DNA from 3 places in the Scandinavium manionii genome. Region 2 is predicted to be linked to each of the others. Evidence: predicted binding sites of a transcription regulator. Region 2 holds the regulator's gene; each other region holds the start of a gene.
What was found. Region 2 encodes PhoB, which activates phosphate uptake and scavenging genes when phosphate is short. Its sites were predicted from a motif close to CTGTCATAAAACTGNCNNAT; they were not measured.

Region 1 (7,672 bases), on a different contig from region 2:
GCAACTCCGAAATCGTGCTTCCTTTGGTGGTTAACGGAAAAATTATTGGCGTGCTGGATATCGACAGCCCGGAGTACTCCCGTTTCAGCACTGAAGATGAACAGGGGCTCCGTGAGCTGGTTGCTCACCTCGAAAAGCTGCTTGCGGCCACCGATTATCACAAATTCTTTCAGCCTGTCGCAGGATAATCAACGGATAACGTAGCATTTACCGATGGCGTCATTATAATGACGCCTGTTCATGCCCGCGGTATGTTGGCTACGTCCGTTGTAATCAGGAAATTTCATGGAAAATCAACCTAAGTTGAATAGCAGTAAAGAAGTTATCGCATTTCTGGCCGAACGATTCCCACAGTGTTTCAGCGCTGAAGGTGAAGCACGCCCACTGAAAATTGGTATTTTTCAGGATCTGGTAGCGCGCGTTGAGGGTGAAATGAACCTCAGCAAAACCCAGCTTCGTTCCGCCTTACGTCTTTATACGTCCAGCTGGCGCTATCTGTACGGCATCAAAGCGGGTGCAACCCGCGTTGATCTCGACGGGAACCCGTGCGGCGAGCTGGATGAGCAGCATGTGACTCACGCGCGTCAGCAGCTTGAAGAAGCGAAGGCGCGTGTGCAGGCACAGCGTGCAGAACAGCAGGCTAAAAAACGTGAAGCTGCCATTGCGGCAGGTGAGCCAGTTGATGCCCCACGTCGTGAGCGCAAACCGCGTCCAGCTGTACCACGCAAAGATGCAGGGGCTAATAAACCGCGTCAGGCTGCTAAACCCGCTGCGGCAAAAGCACCACGTCCGGCACGTGAAGAGCGTCTTACACCGGTATCTGACATTTCTGAACTGACCGTTGGCCAGTCTCTGAAAGTCAAAGCGGGTAACAACGCAATGGACGCTACTGTACTGGAAATCACCAAAGATGGCGTTCGTGTACAGCTGACTTCTGGTATGTCAATGATTGTACGCACAGAACATTTGATGTTCTGAAACGGAGGCCGGGCCTGGCATGAACAACTTTTTTAAGGTCACCGCGCTCGCTGGCATGCTGTTAATGGCAGGCCAGTCGTTCGCCGTGGACGATATTACACGTGCTGACCAGATTCCAGTTCTTAAGGAAGAGGCCCAGCATGCAACGGTAAGCGAGCGTGTAACGTCTCGCTTTACCCGCTCCCACTATCGCCAGTTCGATCTCGACAACGCGTTCTCGGCGAAAATTTTCGACCGTTACCTTAATCTCCTGGACTACAGCCACAACGTGCTGCTGGCCAGCGATGTTTCCCAGTATGATGCCCGTAAATCGCAGGTCGGTGACGAACTGCGCAGTGGCAAACTGGATGTTTTCTACGATCTTTATAATCTGGCGCAAAAACGCCGCTTTGAGCGCTATCAGTACGCGCTCAAAGTACTTGAGCGTCCGATGGATTTTACTGGCAACGATACCTTCAATCTTGACCGCACCAAATCGCCGTGGCCAAAAGATGACACTGAGTTGAACGCGCTGTGGGATGGCAAAGTCAAATATGACGAGCTGAGCCTTAAGCTTGCCGGTAAAGACGAAAAAGAAATTCGTGAAACGCTGACCCGTCGCTACAAGTTCGCGATTCGCCGTCTGGTTCAGACCAACAGCGAAGACGTGTTCTCTCTGGCGATGACCGCGTTTGCACACGAAATCGATCCGCACACCAACTACCTTTCCCCGCGTAACACCGAGCAGTTCAACACCGAAATGAGTCTTTCTCTGGAAGGTATCGGGGCTGTGCTGCAAATGGATGACGACTATACCGTGATTAATTCCATGGTGGCGGGTGGTCCTGCGGCGAAGAGTAAAGCCATTAGCGTTGGCGATCGTATCGTCGGCGTTGGCCAGACCGGTAAAGGGATGGTTGATGTTATCGGCTGGCGCCTGGATGACGTTGTCGCCCTGATCAAAGGGCCGAAGGGTAGCAAAGTGCGCCTGGAAATTCTGCCTGCCGGTAAAGGAACGAAAACCCGCACCATCACGCTGACTCGCGAGCGCATTCGCCTCGAAGATCGCGCCGTGAAGATGTCGGTGAAAAACGTCGGCAAAGAGAAAGTTGGCGTGCTGGATATTCCTGGTTTCTACGTGGGTCTCACCGATGATGTGAAGGTGCAGCTGCAGAAACTGGAAAAACAAAACGTTACCAGCGTCGTTATCGATCTGCGTAGCAACGGCGGTGGAGCACTGACCGAGGCGGTATCGCTTTCTGGTCTGTTTATCCCGTCTGGCCCGGTAGTGCAGGTGCGTGATAACAACGGCAAGGTACGCGAAGACAGCGATACCGACGGCGTTGTGTATTACAAAGGCCCACTCGTCGTGCTGGTTGACCGCTTCAGCGCGTCTGCATCTGAAATCTTCGCGGCGGCTATGCAGGATTATGGGCGCGCTCTGATTGTCGGTGAGCCTACCTTCGGTAAAGGCACCGTGCAGCAGTATCGCTCGCTGAACCGCATCTACGATCAGATGCTGCGCCCAGAGTGGCCAGCGCTGGGTTCTGTGCAGTACACCATTCAGAAGTTCTACCGCATCAACGGCGGCAGTACTCAGCGTAAAGGTGTGACGCCAGATATCATGATGCCAACCGGCAGCGAAGAGACAGAAACCGGTGAGAAGTTTGAAGATAACGCTCTGCCGTGGGACAGCATTAATGCTGCGACCTACGTCAAAACGGGCGATATGATGCCGTTTGGTCCAGAACTTCTGAAAGACCACAATGACCGTATCGCGAAAGATCCGGAATTCCAGTACATCGTCAAAGATATTGCCCGTTTCAATGCGCTGAAAGAGCGCCGCAATATCGCTTCACTGAATTACGCACAGCGTGAGAAAGAGAATGAGGAAGATGACGCGACGCGCCTGGCCCGCATTAACGATCGTTACAAACGTGAAGGCAAGCCACCGCTGAAGAAACTGGACGATCTGCCGAAGGATTATCAGGAGCCCGATCCGTATCTGGATGAAACGGTCCATATCGCCAATGACCTGGCAAATATGGAAAAAGACCGGCCCGCGGTAACACCAACCGCCAGCAAATAACCCCCCAACAGGCACATGAAATTGTGCCTGTTTTTTTTCTTTCTAAAGCGTGCGTCAGCGAGATGCAACACAATGTAAAGTTGTGTTTTTCTCGTGACTTAGCGACCTCTGATAGTTGAAAATTGGCGTAAGACCCATACCATATGGGTAATCGCATAGTGCGTTTTGTTACAACGAGGTTAAAGAAAATTATGATGCGAATCGCGCTCTTCCTGATGACCAACCTGGCGGTTATGGTCGTGTTTGGGCTGGTGCTAAGCCTGACAGGAATTCAGTCTAGCAGCATGACGGGCCTGCTTATCATGGCGCTGCTTTTCGGTTTTGGTGGCTCGATTGTGTCGCTATTAATGTCGAAATGGATGGCGCTGAAATCGGTAGGTGGTGAGGTTATAGAACAGCCGCGCAATGAAACTGAGCGCTGGCTGATGAACACCGTCGCGCAGCAGTCTCGCCAGGCGGGTATTGCCATGCCGCAGGTTGCAGTGTATCACGCGCCGGATATCAACGCCTTCGCGACCGGTGCACGCCGTGATGCGTCGTTGGTTGCCGTGAGTACGGGCTTGTTGCAGAACATGAGCCGTGATGAGGCCGAAGCAGTCATCGCGCACGAAATCAGCCACATCGCCAACGGTGACATGGTGACCATGACCCTGATTCAGGGCATCGTGAACACTTTTGTTATCTTTATTTCTCGTGTTATTGCGCAGATTGCGGCCGGTTTCCTGGGCGGCAACCGTGATGAAGGTGAAAGCAGCAACGGTAACCCGCTGATTTACTTTGCGGTAGCGACAGTGCTGGAGCTGGTGTTCGGTATTCTCGCCAGCATCATCACCATGTGGTTCTCCCGTCATCGAGAGTTCCACGCCGATGCCGGTTCAGCCAAACTCGTGGGCCGCGAGAAAATGATTGCGGCGCTTCAGCGCCTGAAAACCAGTTACGAACCGCAGGAAGCCAGCAGCATGATGGCGTTTTGTATCAATGGCAAAGCGAAGTCCATGAGCGAACTGTTCATGACGCACCCGCCGCTGGACAAACGTATCGAAGCGCTGCGTAGCGGCGAGTACCTGAAATAACGAATTCACAGCACGACCCTTAAAGCAAAGCGCCGCTCAGCGGCGCTTTTTTTACGCCTGGATCAGGGGACAGCCCGAGGCTGGGCGACGCGAAGGCCACTGAAAATGGCGGCGATAACCGCAAGGGATCCTGCCAGTAAAAGCGAAGTGTGCGTCCCGTGCGTGCCAAACAGATTAAACATTAACGCCACCAGTGCTGCGCCAGTACTTTGCCCCAGCAGACGAGCAGTACCTAACATTCCGCTTGCGCCACCGCTGCGATTACGCGGCGCAGACGACACAATGGTGTGATTGTTCGGAGACTGGAATAACCCAAAACCGGCCCCGCACAGCATCATGCGCCAGACAATGTCGATATCCTGTGGCGAAGAGGGCAGCAGTGCCAACGCGAACAGCCCGCATGCCATTACCGCCAAACCCAATGCACCGAGGAAACCGGCGTGAACCTTTTCGATGAGATAACCTGCAATTGGGGCCATTACCATGGTGGCCAACGGCCACGGCGTCAGCAGCAGACCGGTTTCAACTTCACTGCGGCCCATAACCGATTGCAGGAAGAAAGGCAGTGAAACCAGGGCCAGCATTTGAGCGCAGAAAGAACAAATCGAGGTACAGATAGACAGTGAAAATAGCGGAATACGTAGCAAATCAACCGGCAGTAGCGGCACCGGCAGCTTCAACTGGCGACGCACAAAGAAAAAGCCGATAACCAGCATTGCCACCACTTCACTCAGCACCAGTAGCAGAGACTGCCCTTGGGCAAAGCTGCTGAGTGCCGTTATCAGTAAACCGAAGGTTAAAGCGTTCATGACCGCACTCGGCAGATCGAAACGTGATGCCTGGCTGCGGGCACCGTTAGACGGCAGATAACGCATGGCCAAAACAAACGCCACGATCCCGATCGGGACGTTAATCAGGAACAGCCACTGCCAGGATGCCACGGATAAAATTGCTGCGGCAATAGTTGGTCCTGCGGCAGAGGAAACGGCCACAATAAACGAGTTGATTCCCATCCCGCGACCGAGAAAGCGCTGCGGATAAATGAGGCGTATCAACGCCGTGTTGACGCTCATCAACGCAGCGCCTCCCAGACCCTGCGCCACGCGGGCTAGCGTCAGCATTTCCAGGGAGTGCGAAAGGGCGCAAATCAGCGACGTGCAGGTGAAGACCACCAGGCCGCATTTGTAAATTCGGCGATAGCCGAACATATCGCCGAGAAATGCCAGGGTCAGCAGCGAGATAACAATCGCGATTTGGTAGGCGTTAACTATCCAGATAGACGCGGCGGGAGAGGCGTTAAGGTCGGTAGCAATAGTGGGAAGGGCGACGTTGGCAATGGCACCGTCAAGGACGGCCATCGAAATACCAAGCACGATCGTCAGAATGGCGCCATAGCGTTGCGGCAATGGCAAACCATCAGGAGCTGTTTTTTCCATGTGAAAAATGCGTCTTTAATGAAATCATTATGCAGATAATGATTTTAGCATTGATTATTCGGCAGTATGTCGCAGATTTGTAACGAAGATGCAGAAGAGTGATTGCGGCGGACGGCGCGCGAAATTATAATAAAAAACAGTTCTGAATTTTATAAAACAGTCGCGATGAGGTGATAAATGGCAGTTGCAGATTTGGATAAACAGCCAGATTCTGTCTCTTCGGTGTTGAAGGTTTTTGGCATTTTGCAAGCGCTTGGCGAAGAGCGTGAGATAGGGATAACTGAGCTTTCACAGCGCGTAATGATGTCAAAAAGCACGGTTTATCGCTTTTTACAGACCATGAAATCGTTGGGCTACGTGGCACAGGAAGGCGAATCAGAGAAATACTCTTTGACTCTGAAACTGTTTGAGCTGGGTGCGCGCTCGCTGCAAAACGTCGATCTCATCCGCAGTGCGGATATCCAGATGCGTGAACTTTCTCGTTTGACGAAAGAAACCATTCACCTGGGCGCGCTGGATGAAGACAGCATCGTCTACATCCATAAAATTGACTCAATGTATAACCTGCGAATGTACTCCCGCATTGGCCGTCGCAATCCACTGTACAGCACGGCAATTGGTAAAGTGCTGTTGGCGTGGCGTGACCGTGAGGAAGTAAAACAGATCCTCGAGCACGTTGAGTATAAGCGCAGCACCGAGCGGACTATCGCCGATACTGAAGAGCTGTTACCGCTGCTGGATGTGGTGCGTGAGCAAGGTTATGGCGAAGATAATGAAGAGCAGGAAGAGGGGCTGCGTTGCATCGGTGTGCCGGTGTTTGACCGCTTCGGCGTGGTGATTGCGGGGCTGAGCATTTCCTTCCCGACTCTGCGTTTCTCTGAGGAGCGTCTGCACGAGTACGTCAGCATGCTGCACACGGCGGCGCGTAAGATTTCTGAGCAGATGGGTTACAACGACTATCCATTCTGAGAAACGCGTCCATAAAAAACGCCGCAATAAGCGGCGTTCTATGTTTGTGGTGTACGATTATCCCTTATCGACAACCGTTGTGCTTTTACGCAGGAGAGGGCAGTCAGTAATGCCAATAATCCCGCTGTCAGTGTGAACATATTGCGCGGTGCTGGTACCACGTGCGGTGAGATATTTACACTGTAATCCTAATCCGCCTACGTTTTCAGTGCTGCCCATCAGCACACCGTAGCCGGTTGAAAGCAAAGCAATCCAAATAATAGCCAGTACAATAATTGCACGAATCGTAAAACGCATCATATGCCTCGTTTTTGTTTCTTCCTGTACAATAGAGTAGTTCGTTCATGCCCTGAAACAAGTCGATGATTCCTAAAATGAAGCGACTCCATTACAGTTAGCCGCGGTTTAAGGTTAGCGTGCTAATCTGTTAACAAATATGGTTACCCGGAGAGTGGAGTGAAAAAGTTACGGTGGGTCATCCTGGCGGTTATCTTTCTGATTGCCTGTCTATTACTGTGGACTCAGATGATTAACGTGTTGTGCGATCAGGATGTGCAATTTTTCAGCGGTATTTGCACCATCAATAAATTCATTCCCTGGTAAAGATTTTCTCATAGGAGATTTCCTTCCTCATGCCGCCGAGTGGTAGAATGATGGCTCCAATTTGAGGTGGTGAAATGGTTGATTTAATGAATTCCGGAATGCTGAATTTGGCCTCGCTGGCAATCTCCTTGCTGGTACTGGTCATCGGGCTGGCCCTGTGGTTTTTCGTAAACCGCGCCAGTTCGCGAGCAAACGAACAGATAGAACTTCTGGAAGCGCTGCTGGATCAGCAAAAGCGTCAAAATGCATTACTGCGTCGCCTGTGTGAAGCAAATGAACCGGAGAAAGAAACGCCGGTGAAACCTGCAGAACAAGTCCAGGTAGAGCCGCAGGACAGCGATGATGATTTTATCCGTCTGGTGGCGGAACGCTGATAGCCTTCCCGGTGGTCGAACAGATTGACTGCCGGGATGCTCAATTTCGTAATGCATTGCTATAACTTATTATTATGCTTTATCACTTTTTGGTCTCATACCCTTCTTGCTATTTGTCCATGCTCTCCTTCAAAAGTTTTTAATTCTTTTACGTTATCCATTAAAGCGTTA
Region 2 (7,672 bases):
GTGACGTCAGCGATGGCCACGATCAGGATTTCAAAACAGTAGGTCCAGCCGGTGATGTAACCCGCGAGCGGGCCTAAGTTGTCCTGCGCATAGCGAGAAAACGAGCTGGCAGACGGGTTGTGCACCGACATTTCGCCAAGTGCGCGCATGATGATGTAAGCGGCAACGCCGCCAATAAGATACGCCAGCAGCACGCTGGGACCGGCCATTTTGATGGCGTCTGCCGAGCCATAAAAAAGACCAGTACCAATTGCCGATCCGAGCGCCATAAAGCGGATGTGACGGGCGGTTAGCCCACGCTTTAGCTTGTTGTTGGTTTCCATAAATTCCACTGCCTGTACAAAAAACAAAACCACGGAGCCAATGGCCCCGTGGTTAATTTCAATCCTCGCCCGCTAATTAATGCGCGCTGGAGGTCACCTGACGGCCTGCTGCGCGATCCCATCCCATTGCCAGAACGGCGGCAACGATAGTCGGCATCAGCCAGGCCAGACCTTGCTGAGCCAGCGGCAAATGCGCGGTCCAGGCTGGCAGAATATCGGCGAATGCAGAGGCTTTAACACCGTCCAGCAGACCGAACACCAGGCTGATAAACATCGCCGGGGCAATCACGCGGGACGAATTATGCCACCAACCGCGGGTAAAACTTAATACCACCAGTGCGATACATGGCGGATAAATCGCTGTCAGCACCGGAACCGAAATCTGAATCAAGTGGCTGAGGCCCAGATTGGACACCACCATCGAGAACAGACCGAGGATAAAGACCAGTGAACGATAAGACAGCGGCAGGTACTGAGAGAAGAACTCGGCACACGCTGTGGTCAGGCCAACCGCCGTTACCATGCAGGCGATGAAAATCAACGCTGCCAGCAGGAAGCTGCCTGCCCCACCAAAGGTGTGCTGAACGTATGCGTGCAGGATAGCGGCGCCGTTGGCGTTCTGATCGACCAGCGTCGCGCTGTCTGAACCCAGACGGAACAGCGCCAGGTACAGCAGCGTCAGGCCGACGCCCGCCATCAGGCCCGCCCAGACGGTGTAACGAGTCAGCAAACGCGCTTCGGTCACACCGCGAGAACGTGCGGCGTTAACGATAACGATGCCGAATACCATTGCGCCAAGGGTATCCATGGTCAGGTAGCCGTTGACGAAACCGTTGGAGAACGGCGCGGTCTGGTAGGCATCCAGCGCATGGCTAATGGAGCCTGCCGGCCACATCAGGGCAGCCACGGACAGCACCACCAGGGCGATAATTTTCAGCGGTGCCAGGAAGTTACCCACCGTATCGAGCAGTTTGCCCGGATACAGTGAAACCAGAATGACCAGCGCGAAATAGATAATGCTGTAGATAAGCAGCGGCAGTGCGCCGTCACCCGTCAGCGGCGCGATGCCTACTTCGAAAGAAACGGTTGCGGTACGCGGCGTGGCGAACAGCGGCCCGACGGCGAGATAACACACCACTGCCAGCAGAATACCGGCCACTTTACCGATTGGCGTGCTGAGACTGTCAACGCCACCGCCGACCTTCGCCAATGCAACGATAGTCAGAACCGGCAGGCCAACGCCCGTAATCAGGAAACCAAAGGCCGCCGTCCAGACGTGTTCGCCAGCCTGCAAACCCACCATAGGAGGGAAAATAATGTTGCCTGCGCCAACGAACAACGCAAAGGTCATAAAGCCCAGGGCGATGATATCGCGAGATTTTAACTGATGGGTCATAAACTCTTTACTGCCTGTGGATGTGGTGTTGAAAGTAAAAGCGTCGATTTATTCCAGTGGAACAGAACAACGGCAAGAGCGAACAAAGCAGTGGGAAATACTCCCGATAATCACGCACGAAGAATTGTTATTGGGTTTAGCGCGCGAAAGCAGTCAGACCGCGACTGCATTGGGGGCAATTTAAACGCTTATAACGTTTTAAAGCAACAAGGGATCGCAAAACCAGAGGATTATAGCAATATCGAGTTTCGAGTTAGCATGATTGACCAGATATTAGAAAAACCTCTGGCTAATCATGCGAACAAAAAAGCAACAGGCGTTTGATAATTATCCACCGCTTGGTTAACTGGAAAGCAAAAAAACCGGCTTGCGCCGGTCTTTGTCAATCTTTCCTGACACCCGAATCATCAGACGCTTTTTTTGGCAATCAAACGTTCCGGCAGTAAGAAACTGAAGCGGGTGTTTTTACCCGGCGTGCTTTCGATATCAAGGCGACTTTCGTGATGATTTACCGCATGTTTCACGATTGCCAGCCCCAGACCACTGCCGCCGGTTTGCCGCGAGCGGGCTTTATCGACGCGGTAGAAGCGTTCCGTCAGGCGCGGAATATGCTCCGGCGCGATGCCAGGACCGTTATCTTCCACGCTGAACAATACGCCGTGCGGCTCGCGCTGCCAGCGCACGGTGATTTCAGTGCCTTCCGGCGTATGATTCACCGCGTTATACACCAGATTCGACATCGCACTGCGCAACTGCTCCTCGCTGCCAAGCACCTGCAGTGAATCCTCAATGTCGAAATGCAGAATGTGCTTCTTATGGCTGAGAGTCTGCGCCTCGCGCTCAATCACCCTGAGCATCATTGGCACGTCGATAGTTTCATTCAATGCCGCCAGCGGAGCCGCCTCGATGCGTGACAGCGTAAGCAGTTGGCGCACCAGGCCTTCCATACGCTGGGTTTGCTCACGCATGGTGTGCAGCGCTTTTTCACGCGGCGCGCCTTCCAGCGCTTGCTCCTGCATCATCTCCAGATAGCCCTGCAGCACCGTCAACGGCGTGCGTAATTCATGGCTGACGTTGGCGAAGAAATTGCGGCGGGCGCCTTCCAGCTGGTGCATCTGAGTAACGTCACGTGCCACCAGCAGCAGCTGTTTTTCACTGTAGGGCATGACGCGAATTTCCAGATGTCGCCCGGTGTTGAGCACCAGGTTGAGCGGCCGGGTGAAATCGCGAGATTTGAGATAGCGGGAAAATTCAGGGTAGCGCAGCAGGTTAAGGATGTTCTGACCGTTATCGTCCGGCCAGCGTAGATTCAGCAGCTGCTGGGCCAGGCCGTTACACCAGAACATGGCCCCTTCTTCGGTGGTCAGCACCACCGCATCAGGCAGCGATTCAGCGCCACTACGAAAGCGTTTGATCAGGCTCCCCAGCTCACGACGGCGCTTTTTATTACGCATCTGCATCTGGTGCAGCCCATACAGCAGCGGCTCCCAGCTGCCTTTGCCCGGCGGTGGCGTCATGCTGCGGTCAACCCATAGCCACCATGAAAGTTGCAGTAAATTCCAGAAATGCCAGATAAGTAGCCCGGTCACCGCCGCCAGTAAGAACCATGGCAAATACCCGAATAGCGCCCCCAGAATGAGGGCCGGAATACAACAGAGGATCAGCTCAAAAACCAGCCTTTTCCATGACAGCCGTTCAAGCACGGGTCACACTCCAGTCAATTGTCAGAAACGGGCGGAGAAACGATAACCCGTGCCGCGAACGGTTTGTACCATTCTGTCGTGACCACTGTGTTCCAGCGCTTTACGCAGACGACGAATGTGAACATCCACCGTCCGGTCTTCTACATACACATTCGTTCCCCAGACGTTATTCAGCAGCTGTTCGCGGCTGTATACGCGCTCCGGATGAGTCATAAAGAAGTGCAGCAGTTTAAACTCGGTCGGCCCCATGTCCAGCGGGTTTTCACCGGTCATGACGCGGTGGGAAGAAGGGTCAAGGCTCAGGCCCTGCATTTCGATAACCTCTTCTACCGCCATCGGCGAGATACGGCGCATGACAGCTTTGATACGGGCCACCAGCTCTTTCGGGGAGAAAGGCTTGGTGATGTAATCGTCGGCGCCGGTTTCCAGGCCCCGCACGCGATCTTCTTCTTCGCCACGCGCGGTCAGCATCACCACAGGAATATCGCGCGTTAACGCTTCACGCTTGAGGTGTTTGATAAACTGAATGCCCGAGCCACCTGGCAGCATCCAGTCGAGCAAGACTAAATCAGGCCACGGTTCGTTCAGTTGGTTTACAGCACTGTCATAATCGTCTGCTTCTACAGGCTGAAAGCCATTTTGCTCCAGGACGAAGCACACCATTTCGCGAATTGGGGCTTCATCTTCAACGACCAGAATACGTCTCGCCATTATAAATCCTGTGTTATTAGTCATGTGCCTGTAAGCGGCGTCTTATTCGGCGTAAGTATGCGTCAGATTTATGACAGATTTATGATAGAGCCTTTTCACATTATTACACTGAATGACTGCGGTCATCGCCCTGTTATCCCTAAATGTTTTTACCCGTCATATTTCCAGCTGCCTCTTCATTGGCTGCGCTTGCCCCCCCAGTCACATAGTTATCTATGCTCCAGGGGGGAAGCAAGCTTGCCGCTTCGATGCAACTCGAATTATTTAGGGTATATAATGACGGCCTCGCTTTTCAGCCACGGGCCCACTATGCGCATCCTACACACCTCCGACTGGCACCTCGGCCAGAATTTCTACAGTAAAAGCCGTGCCGCTGAGCACGATGCTTTTCTCGACTGGCTGCTGGAAACCGCACAGGCGAACGAGGTGGATGCCATTATCGTGGCCGGTGATATCTTCGACACCGGTTCACCGCCGAGCTACGCGCGCGAACTCTACAACCGTTTCGTGGTGAAATTGCAGCAAACCGGCTGTCATCTGGTGGTGCTGGCGGGGAACCATGATTCCGTCGCCACGCTCAACGAATCCCGCGATATTCTCGCGTTCCTGAACACCACCGTGGTCGCCGGAAGCGGGATGGCCCCTTGCGTGCTCAACCATCGCGATGGAACCCCTGGGGCGATTTTCTGCCCGGTGCCGTTTCTGCGTCCACGCGATGTCATCGTCAGCCAGGCCGGTTCCTCCGCCGGGGAAAAGCAGCAACATTTATTACAGGCCATCACTGATTACTATCAGCAGCAATATCAGCAGGCTTGCGAACTACGTGGCGATCGCCCGCTGCCAATCATCGCCAGTGGCCATCTGACTACCGTCGGCGCCAGTAAAAGTGACGCGGTACGTGACATTTATATCGGCACGCTCGACGCCTTCCCGGCGCAGAACTTCCCGCCGGTGGACTACATTGCCCTCGGCCACATCCATCGGGCGCAAAAAATTGGCGGCAGCGAGCACATTCGCTACTGCGGCTCGCCGATTTCCCTGAGTTTCGATGAAACAGGCAAAGCGAAAACCGTCAATCTGGTGAGTTTTAACGATGGAAAACTGGCGGAAGTGACGCCGCTGGAGGTGCCCGTGACGCAGCAGTTGGCGGTGCTGAAAGGCGATTTCGCCAGCATCAGCGAGCAACTGACGCAGTGGCGCGATGGCGATGCCCCCTCGCCGGTGTGGCTCGATATCGAAATCACCAGCGACGAATATCTGCACGACATCCAGCGAAAAATTCAGGCCCTGACCGACGAGCTACCGGTTGAAGTGCTACTGGTGCGCCGCAGTCGCGAACAGCGCGAGCGCATTATGGCCAGCGAACATCGCGAAACGCTAAGCGAACTGAAAGTCGAAGAGGTTTTTGCGCGCCGCCTGGCGCTGGAAGCACTGGAAGAACCGCAGCAACAGCGCCTGCATCAGCTGTTTAACGAAACGGTGCACGCGCTTTCCGGGGAGGAACAGCCATGAAAATTTTGAGTCTGCGGCTGAAAAACCTCAACTCGCTGAAGGGCGAGTGGAAAATTGATTTCACCGCCGAGCCTTTCGCCAGCAACGGTCTGTTTGCCATTACCGGCCCGACCGGTGCGGGTAAAACCACCCTCCTCGACGCCATCTGTCTGGCGTTGTACCACAAAACGCCGCGTCTCAGCACCTTGTCACAATCACAAAACGATTTGATGACCCGCGATACCGCCGAATGTCTGGCGGAAGTGGAATTCGAGGTGAAAGGCGTGGCCTACCGCGCCTTCTGGAGCCAGAACCGCGCGCGCAATCAGCCCGATGGCAACCTGCAAGCCCCACGCGTGGAGCTGGCCCGCTGCGACGACGGTAAAATACTGGCCGAAAAAGTCAAAGACAAGCTGGATCTGACTGCCTCGCTGACCGGGCTGGATTATGGCCGCTTCACCCGCTCAATGATGCTTTCTCAAGGCCAGTTCGCCGCGTTCCTCAACGCCGAACCGAAAGAGCGCGCCGAACTGCTGGAGGAGCTGACCGGCACTGAGATTTACGGCCAGATTTCCGCGATGGTGTTTGAAAAGCATAAAGAAGCCAAAACCGAACTGGAGAAGCGCCAGGCTCAGGCTTCGGGCATGATTTTGCTGAATGACGAGCAGCAGCAGGCGTTGCAGCAACGTTTGCAGGCACTTACTGACGACGAAAAACAGCAGCAGAATGAACAGCTTCGGGTCCAGATTTGGCAGCAGTGGCTGACACGCGAAACAGAGCTGCACGCCGCAGAGCAGCGCACGCAAGCCTCGCTGAGTGCCGCGCAGCAGGCGCTGACTACCGCTCAGCCGCAGCTTTCTACGCTCGCCCAGTCGTTACCCGCCGACAGACTGCGCCCGATGTGGGGTCGTCTGCAGGACAGCCAGACGACACTGACGCAAACGCACCAGCAAACCGAAGAAGTAAATACTCGCTTACAGAACCAACTGGCGCTGCGCGGGCGCTTGCGCCTCAGCGCCGAACGCCAGCAACAACAATGGCTGGTGAGCCAGAAAACCCTGAATGAATGGCTGGCGGCGAATGAACGCTATCGCCACTGGCAGCGCGAACTGACCGGCTGGCGTGCGGCGTTTACCCAGCAAACGCGCGATGCGGCCCAGTTGCAAACCCTGAGCCAGCGAGAAACTGAATTCACGCGCCAGCTTAACGCTCTGCCGACCACGTCCCTCACCCTCGATGAAACTGCGGTGGCAACGGCGCTGGAACAACACGGTGCCGCGCGCCCGCTTCGCCAGCAGCTGAACGCGCTACAAAGCCGTTTTCAGCCACTGCAAAAGCGCCGTCAACAACTGCAACCGCTGCTGGTTCAGCGCCAGCAGGAACAGGAAAAAGGCGAAGCCGAGCTTGCCCGCCGTCGCCAGCAGTACAAAGAAAAACTGCAGCAGTTCAATGACGTCAAGACCCTGTGCGAGCAGGAAAAAATCATTGCCAAACTCACCGATGAACGCGCCCGTTTGCAGCCCGGCGCACCGTGCCCGCTGTGCGGTTCGGCGGAACATCCGGCAGTGGCGGAATATCAGGCATTAAAGCCAGGTGTCAACGAAGCCCGTCGCGATGCGCTTGAAAAAGAGGTCAAACAGATTGGCGAATCCGGGGCCAGCCTGAAAGGCGAACTCGATGCGCTGGTGAAACAAATTCAGGCTGAGCAACGCGAGCTGCAGTCCATCGCTGAGCAGGAGCAAGCACTCACCTCTCAATGGCAATCGACCGTCGATGGTTTGCAGATCTCTCTGACCCCTGACGATGATATCGGTGGCTGGCTGAGCGAGCAGGAAAACTACGAACAACAGCTTTATCAGCACAGCCAGCGATTGAACATAGCGCGTCAGATGCGCGACCTGAAAAATCAGCGCAGCGCCCTGGAGCAGGAAATCGCCGATCGCCAGCTGACGCTGGGTGAAGCGCTGAACGGCTTTAGCCTGACGCTTCCCGCGCACGGCGAAGAAAACGTCTGGCTGGCAGCCCGCGAGACCGAAAGTCAGCAATGG
Region 3 (7,672 bases), on a different contig from region 2:
GTCTGACGGGCAGGCCACTTCACAGCGCTTGCAGTTGATGCAGTATTTCAGCGCGTCGTCATACAGCGCGCCGTCTTTTAGCCGCAGGCGTTCACCGTCCGGCCCGGCCTGTTTAGGGCCAGGATAACGCGGGTTCACACGACTCACCGGGCATGCCGTGGTGCAGACCGTGCATTTGATACAGCTGTCAAAACGGGTATCGCTCATGAGCAGCCTCCGGCAAGTTCGGCAATCTGACGCGCTGCGTGCAGGGCGGTGACGGCGCTGACGCCGCCTGCGCAGCCCTGTGAAATGCCATCAAAGCCCCCGAGCACGCCACCAATGGCAAACAGATTGTTGAAGCGTTGTCCGTTGCGCCGTGGGCGCAGCGTGGCGTCGACCTGCACGCCAAAGCGCTGCCACGGCTGCGGTTCAAAGAAATCCCCGTGGGTCCAGCTTTCTCGCGGCGAGGATTGCTGCACATCCAGCCCGAGTACCGGTTCGATAACGTCTTCGCGGCTGGCAATCAGGCCATTACTGAAAAAGCTGCCGCTGGCGAGTACGGCAAAGCGCGTCCGGAACGGCACGTCGCCGTGGTTTCGGGTGGTGATGGCGGAGATATTTTGGCCGTCGTGAATCACATCGGTGACGACGTCGCCCGCCAGCCACATGCCGCCGTTTTTGATGAACTGGCGCTGCAATGCCGTATGCAGCCGAATGCCCGGCACCGACGGCGGCAGCGTTGGCAGCAGCGAAAGTGGGCAAGGAAGCGTTTCATTCAGCCAGCGCCAGAGGCCATCGTCATTCAAACCAAAACAGGCAGGCAGTAATAGTCTGTCGCTCACCTGCGCGTGGGGCTGTAGGGCATCGTGCAGGCTGCGCCACTGTCCGTCGTCGTCAAGCAGTCGTGCCAGATTCACCGAGCGAAATTCAGAGGCGTTGTCACGTAACAGGTCGAGCTGCGGGAGATCAATTTCACACACGCGGGCCTCAACGCCCATTTTCTCCAGCGAGGCCGCCACCAGATGCGGCTGAAAATCAAGGAAGCCGCTGATGCCCACCACGGTGACGCGTTCCCCTTTGTGCGGCGCGAGTGCGATATCGGGCGGTGTGAGCCACGCCTGACGCAGCGTGCCGATGGGCGTGATGCGCTGATGCGGTTGGTCGACGCAGCCATGCATGGCAATGTTGCAGTCGCGCAGCAGCGTTTCGGTTTGCTGCGCATAGTCGAGCACTTGAGTGGTGCCGATCAGGCTGTAAGGATGACCCGGTTCGCTCTGGCGCAGCGCATCCAGCGCTTCTCGTGGCGTGCGGGTTACACAATGGGCCAGTAAATCCATCGAGCCTGACGAGAAATGCAGCCCGCTCTGGCCGCGGCTGATAATGGCGCAGCGCAGCCCTTGTCGGGTGAGCGACAATCCGCACAGCAAACCTGCCAGCCCGCCGCCAATAATGACGGTATCAACGTTCATCGTGATGCTCCTTTTCCAGACCGCACAGCCCTTGCCACACCCAACGGGTAAATTCGCTTTCACGTAATGCATCGCCCCAGGCGATGGGTTGCACGCCACGCCAGCGCTCGTTTAAAAATTCAGAAAGTTGAGTCAGCGACTGCGCAGGCGTGGTGACCTGATAGCGGTGCAATAGCGCGGCGGCGCGACAGGCGCACAGTTCCCCCTGACAGGTGCCCATGCCCACGCGGGTACGGCGGCGTAAATCGAGCAAGTTTTTCACGCCAAGATTTTCCACCGCGTACTGCACCTCGCCGGCGGTGACCGACTCACACTCACACACCAGGCTGCGCTTCAGGCGGGAATCACCAATCGATGCGGGGGTGCGGTCACCATGGCGGTATACCGCTGAACCGCGTAGCGGTGCGGGTAGCGAGACAATTTTATGCAGCGTTTTCTCGGTTGGATCCTGAGAGCCGGGCAGGGGAGTATCCGCGGTGGTACAGGGGGCGTTGTGATTCAGCTTGCGACAGACCGCATCGGTGGCCATTTCCGCCATTAAACGGTAGGTCATCAACTTACCGCCGGTGATAGTGATAAACCCTTCCAGCCCGTCACGCACGGCGTGATCGAGCAGCACAATGCCGCGACTGACATTACGCCCACTCGGATCATCGTCGCTGGCGACCAGCGGTCGCACACCGCAGTATGCGCGCAGAATGCGGGTGGTGGCGATGGACGGGGCCAGCTTTTCGCCTTCGCGCAGCAGAATGTCCACTTCCGCCGCCGTGACCCGGTTGTCGTCGATGTCACGATAGTCAATGTGTGTGGAGGTGGTGCCAATCAGGGATATGGTGTCGCCGGGCACCAGAATGTCGGCGTCGGCAGGTTTGCGGCAGCGGTTGATGACGTGCTGGTTGATGCGGTTTTCGAAGATAAGCAGCGAGCCTTTGGCCGGGAACATACGCACGCTTAAATCGGCATATTCGGCGATGCGCTGGCCCCAGATACCGCCCGCATTGACCACGACCTGGGCATGTAAGTTTTCGCTGGCGTGACGCGTGCGGTCCCATATTGTCACGCCGCATACGCGATCGCCCCGGCGAATCAGGCCGGTGATCTCGCTGCCGGTACGGATGACCGCCCTGTGTTCGCGTGCATCGAGCATATTGGCTGCGGTGAGACGGAACGGATCGACGGTGCCATCGGGAACGCTGACCGCGCCAATAAGATTGGGATTCACCGCAGGCTCCAGCGTTAGGGCTTGAGCTGGCGTTAACGGTTGGGCGGGAATATTCGCCGCGAGGCAGGCTTCAATAAACTGATGCTGATAATCGAGGGAGTCTTCCGGCAGGGTGATGAACAGCCCTTCCGTGGCCTCGATACAGTGGCGCGCAATGCGTTTCAAAATCGCGTTTTCCGCGATGCATTCCCGGGCTGATTCCGCATCCGTCACCGCGTATCGTGCGCCGCTGTGCAGCAGGCCGTGATTGCGCCCGGTGGCGCCGGTGGCGATATCATTCCGTTCGACCAGGATGACCTTAAGTCCGCGCAGGCTGCAGTCCCGGGCGATCCCGGCCCCGGTGGCCCCGCCGCCGATGATGATGACATCGGCTTCGCTGGAGGTAGAGAAACTCATACTGATCCCTCAATGTTCGTTTTCTTCCATTTAGCCACATTAAGAATATGGTTTGTTTGATATCGAGCATATTCGAGCATAAATCGAAAGTGAAACGTGATTCCGTGCTCATAATGGAATGTTTGTCATAAATATGTAACATTCTGTGCGACGTTTCACAGTATATAGACAACACTTTTCCTACCATCCAGCCGCAATGGCGCACCGCGAGCTGCTCGCGCCGGAGACGTCCTTCTGATAACGATGGCCACGGAGGCTACAATGCTCAGTATTTTCAAACCTGCCGCGCATATCGCGCGATTGCCTGATGCGCAAATAGATGCTCACTATCGCCGCCTGCGCTGGCAAATTTTCCTCGGGATTTTCTTCGGTTATGCCGCCTACTATCTGGTACGCAAAAACTTCGCGTTAGCAATGCCTTACCTTATTGAACAGGGTTTTTCGCGCGGTGATTTAGGCTTTGCACTGTCAGGAATTTCCATCGCTTATGGCTTTTCGAAATTCATTATGGGCTCGATCTCTGATCGCTCGAATCCGCGTGTATTCCTGCCTGCAGGACTGATTCTCGCGGCGGCAGTAATGCTGTTCATGGGCTTCGTGCCGTGGGCAACGTCGAGCATTATGGTGATGTTCGTTCTGCTGTTCGTGTGCGGTTGGTTCCAGGGGATGGGCTGGCCGCCGTGCGGGCGCACGATGGTGCACTGGTGGTCGCAGAAAGAGCGCGGCGGGATTGTCTCAGTGTGGAACTGCGCGCATAACGTCGGCGGCGGGCTGCCACCACTGCTGTTCCTGTTGGGGATGGCGTGGTTTAACGACTGGCATGCGGCACTGTATATGCCTGCATTCGGCGCGATCCTGGTGGCAATTGTTGCCTTTGCGCTGATGCGTGACACGCCGCAGTCCTGCGGGCTACCGCCTATCGAAGAGTATAAAAACGATTACCCGGACGACTACAGCGAGAAGAATGAAGAAGAGCTGACCGCGAAGCAGATTTTCATGCAGTACGTGCTGCCGAACAAGCTGTTGTGGTACATCGCCGTCGCCAACGTGTTTGTCTATCTGCTGCGCTACGGCATTCTTGACTGGTCTCCAACCTACCTGAAAGAAGTGAAGCATTTCGCACTGGATAAATCCTCGTGGGCGTATTTCCTGTATGAATATGCGGGGATCCCGGGCACGCTGCTGTGTGGCTGGATGTCGGACAAAGTGTTCCGTGGCAATCGCGGGGCGACCGGCGTGTTCTTTATGATTCTGGTGACCATTGCAACCATCGTTTACTGGCTCAACCCGCCGGGTAATCCGGGGGTGGATATGGCTTGTATGATTGTCATCGGCTTCCTGATTTACGGCCCGGTGATGCTGATTGGTCTGCATGCGCTTGAGCTGGCACCGAAGAAAGCAGCGGGCACGGCAGCGGGCTTTACCGGGCTGTTTGGCTATCTCGGTGGTTCCGTGGCGGCGAGTGCGATTGTCGGTTATACCGTCGATTTCTTCGGCTGGGATGGCGGCTTTATGGTGATGATTGGCGGCAGTGTGCTGGCGGTGATTTTACTGCTAGTGGTGATGGTCGGCGAAAAACGTCATCACGCAGCGTTGCTGAACAAACGTCACGGCGGATAATGCCGCCGTGGATGCCGACTGACCTGTGGCGTGATGACCCACTGCACCTTAAACGCGGAAGACAGCGGAGCCGGGTGCAGTGTTTATATTTTTTCTTCTGCCGTTAATGTTTTCATACAGGCCTGAAGCAGACCTGACGGGCTGCCTTCCACAGGAGGGTCTCGGGTCAGAAGCGAAATTTGTCGGTAAAAGGTGGGGGCCAGCGCTACTGACCGTAAATCGGGTCCCATCGTCTGTATTGTCAATTCAGGCAGTAGTGCAATACCTAATCCCTGGCGAATAAAGCTGATGGCGGTATCCGGATGGCTGAATTCATATTTAACGAGCGGTTCAATGTTCCTCTCTTTAAATAACGCCATGATGCTTAATTCATAACCTCCTTTGCTGACGATCAGCGGCTCACCCGCCAGCGCGTCAATCATAACAATATCATTCGCCGCCAGAGGATGGCTCTCCGGTACCACGACGGTAAATTTATCCTGATAGACGGGGACGGCATGCATTCCCTTTACCGGAGAATGAACAAAACCCGCATCAATATTTTCACTACGCAGTGAGTCAATAATCGCGGCACTGTTCTCTTCATAGGGGATAATTTTGATCGTCGGGTGATGTTTTTCGAAGTAGCGTATCACCGCCGGCAAAATACAGGCGCATACGCTGGGAAAGCAGCCAAGACGTAACGTACGCACCGGGTCCTTTTTCTCCTGCCAGGCTATCTCCTTAATGGCATTCACTTCGCGAGTGATGTTGCGCAGATGGGCAACGATCCGATCGCCTGCCGCCGTGAGTTGAATAGCTTTTCGTCGGTCACGGATCAGAATGTCTACCCCGAGCTCTTGTTCCAGCGCGGCAATCGCCTGGCTGATGGCGGACTGCGTCATGTAGAGGCGTTTACTGGCCTCGGTAAATCCATTGTATTCCAGTACGGCCAGCAGAGCGTGGACCTGTGTCAGCGTCATTAGTATTCTCTAATTAATATGATTAAAACGATTAATTTCTTTAATAGTGTCTCTTTATTTATAATCGCAGTCTCTTAATTACATCACATTTTGCCGCATCCGCGACGCGCGCATAGATATTGCACGTTGCCTGCCTGCGTCTTCTGAACAGGTTGTTGAAGATGAAAGAAAAATTATGGACGAAAGATTTTTGGGCTATCACCACCATTAGCTTCATTATTTTCTTTGTCTTTTATGTGCTGCTGACGCTACTCCCTCTCTATATTTCTGACCGTCTGCATGCTTCACCCGATAAAGCGGGCTTATTAGTCACCTGCTTTTTAGCTGCGGCGATCGTCATTCGCCCTTTTGCCGGGCAGTGGGTGGGAAAATATTCAAATAAAACTATTCTGGTGCTCTCTTCTCTGGCTTTTTTGGTGGTCACTGCGCTCTATCCTGTTTGCCATTCCATTGAATCCCTGCTGTTTATCCGGGTGCTTCATGGTATTACGTTTGGTGTTATCACCACGGTAAAAGGGACGATTTCCGCGCGGATGATCCCGGCCTCCCGACGTGGGGAGGGCATCAGTTTTTTCTCTTTGGCAATGGGGCTGGCGATGGTCGTCGGGCCGTGGGTTGGCCTGAATATGGCGCGCTGGAGCGCGTATACTCCGGCCTTCTGGCTGTGTACGGGCGTATCTCTGGTGTGCATCGTTCTGGCGCTGATCATTACCGTTCCGCCAGTCCTTCGTCATGCCGATGGTTCAACGCCTTCCCTGGGGCTTGCCGCCATGTTTGACCGTGCAGCGCTGCCGTTTGCGGGCATCACGTTCTTAATGACCTTTGCCTATGCGGGCGTCTCCGCGTTTCTGGCGCTTTACGCCCGGGAACTTAATCTGATGGCGGCGGCCAGTCACTTTCTGCTTTGTTATGCCCTTTTTTTGATGATTTGCCGTTCGTTTACCGGCAACGTCTGCGACAGAAAAGGGCCGAAATATGTGGTTTACCCTTGTTTGCTGGCGTTCACGCTGGGGTTGGTGGCGCTCGGCTACACGCAGGGCAGTATGATGATGATTTTCGCTGGGGCGTTGATCGGGATTGGCTACGGTTCTGTTACGCCGGTATTCCAGACGCAAATTATCAGCTCAGTGGCGCCGCACAATATCGGTACGGCGAATTCCCTGTTCTTTAATGCGATGGATGCGGGGATGGCCCTTGGCGCGCTGATAATGGGGCTGATGGTGGAACACGCAGGTTACCGCATGATCTATCTGGCGGGCGCCGTACTGGTGATCGTCGCCGGGGTGTTTTATGCGTGGTATATGAAGGGAAAGGCGGGCATAACGCTGGTGTCCGCAAAAGAGATCCACTGAGGAAGCCAGTGAAAATGTTGTCTAAAAGCCCGCTCCGCAGATAAGCGCGGAGCCGGACAGAGCAGATTGACCTGAGATAAAAGGGGCTACATCTCGATTTCAATATCGCCGTTGGCTTTGCAGCAGCAGGGCAGAATTTCCCCGTGCTGAATAAACGCCAGCGGCTCGGTCAGCCAGTCAACTTGGCCGGAAACCAGACGACAGCGGCAGGAGCCGCAATAGCCTTCGCGACATTGAAACTCGACCGCCACGTTGTGCGACTCTAGCGCCACCAATAGCGAAGGGTGTTCTTCCTGGCACAACAGCTGTGTGCCAGTCAGACGAAGGGTCACGCGGCTCATCAGAGCTGGAAATTGCTCAGGTCGTCGGCATCCACATTGGAGTCGATTTGACCGACCAGATAAGAGCTGACTTCCACTTCCTGCGGCGCAACCTGTACGTTATCGGACACCAGCCAGGTGTTGATCCACGGGATCGGGTTGGAGCGGGTCTGGAACGGCAGATCAAGCCCAACCGCCTGCATGCGGATGTTGGTAATGTATTCGATGTACTGCCACAGAATGTCTTTGTTCAGGCCAATCATGGAGCCGTCACGGAACAGATAACCGGCCCACTCTTTTTCCTGCTGTGCTGCCTGCACAAACAGGTCATAACACTCCTGTTTGCATT

Region 1: kdgR (DNA-binding transcriptional regulator KdgR) is a predicted target of PhoB. The motif match lies at 5,622-5,641, and genes of this name have one in related genera.
Region 3: glpT (glycerol-3-phosphate transporter) is a predicted target of PhoB. The motif match lies at 3,192-3,211, and genes of this name have one in related genera.

What each region holds. Positions count from the first base shown of each region.
Region 1 is NZ_JALIGC010000033.1:149,863-157,534, reverse strand. Features, by position in the region: gene msrC (free L-methionine (R)-S-oxide reductase MsrC) at 1-188, shown strand, start outside; gene proQ (RNA chaperone ProQ) at 286-978, shown strand; gene prc (carboxy terminal-processing peptidase) at 998-3,046, shown strand; gene htpX (protease HtpX) at 3,238-4,119, shown strand; gene MUU51_RS04660 (MFS transporter) at 4,182-5,555, opposite strand; gene kdgR (DNA-binding transcriptional regulator KdgR) at 5,733-6,524, shown strand; gene MUU51_RS04650 (YobH family protein) at 6,582-6,821, opposite strand; gene mgrB (PhoP/PhoQ regulatory lipoprotein MgrB) at 6,981-7,127, shown strand; gene MUU51_RS04640 (YebO family protein) at 7,202-7,501, shown strand.
Region 2 is NZ_JALIGC010000040.1:782,954-790,625, forward strand. Features, by position in the region: gene proY (proline-specific permease ProY) at 1-323, opposite strand, end outside; gene brnQ (branched-chain amino acid transporter carrier protein BrnQ) at 400-1,719, opposite strand; gene MUU51_RS21455 (hypothetical protein) at 1,711-2,043, shown strand; gene phoR (phosphate regulon sensor histidine kinase PhoR) at 2,127-3,422, opposite strand; gene phoB (phosphate response regulator transcription factor PhoB) at 3,444-4,133, opposite strand; gene sbcD (exonuclease subunit SbcD) at 4,443-5,645, shown strand; gene sbcC (exonuclease subunit SbcC) at 5,642-7,672, shown strand, end outside.
Region 3 is NZ_JALIGC010000039.1:328,017-335,688, forward strand. Features, by position in the region: gene glpC (anaerobic glycerol-3-phosphate dehydrogenase subunit GlpC) at 1-207, opposite strand, end outside; gene glpB (glycerol-3-phosphate dehydrogenase subunit GlpB) at 204-1,451, opposite strand; gene glpA (anaerobic glycerol-3-phosphate dehydrogenase subunit A) at 1,441-3,069, opposite strand; gene glpT (glycerol-3-phosphate transporter) at 3,331-4,689, shown strand; gene MUU51_RS16040 (LysR family transcriptional regulator) at 4,773-5,651, opposite strand; gene MUU51_RS16045 (MFS transporter) at 5,813-7,003, shown strand; gene yfaE (class I ribonucleotide reductase maintenance protein YfaE) at 7,090-7,344, opposite strand; gene nrdB (class Ia ribonucleoside-diphosphate reductase subunit beta) at 7,344-7,672, opposite strand, start outside.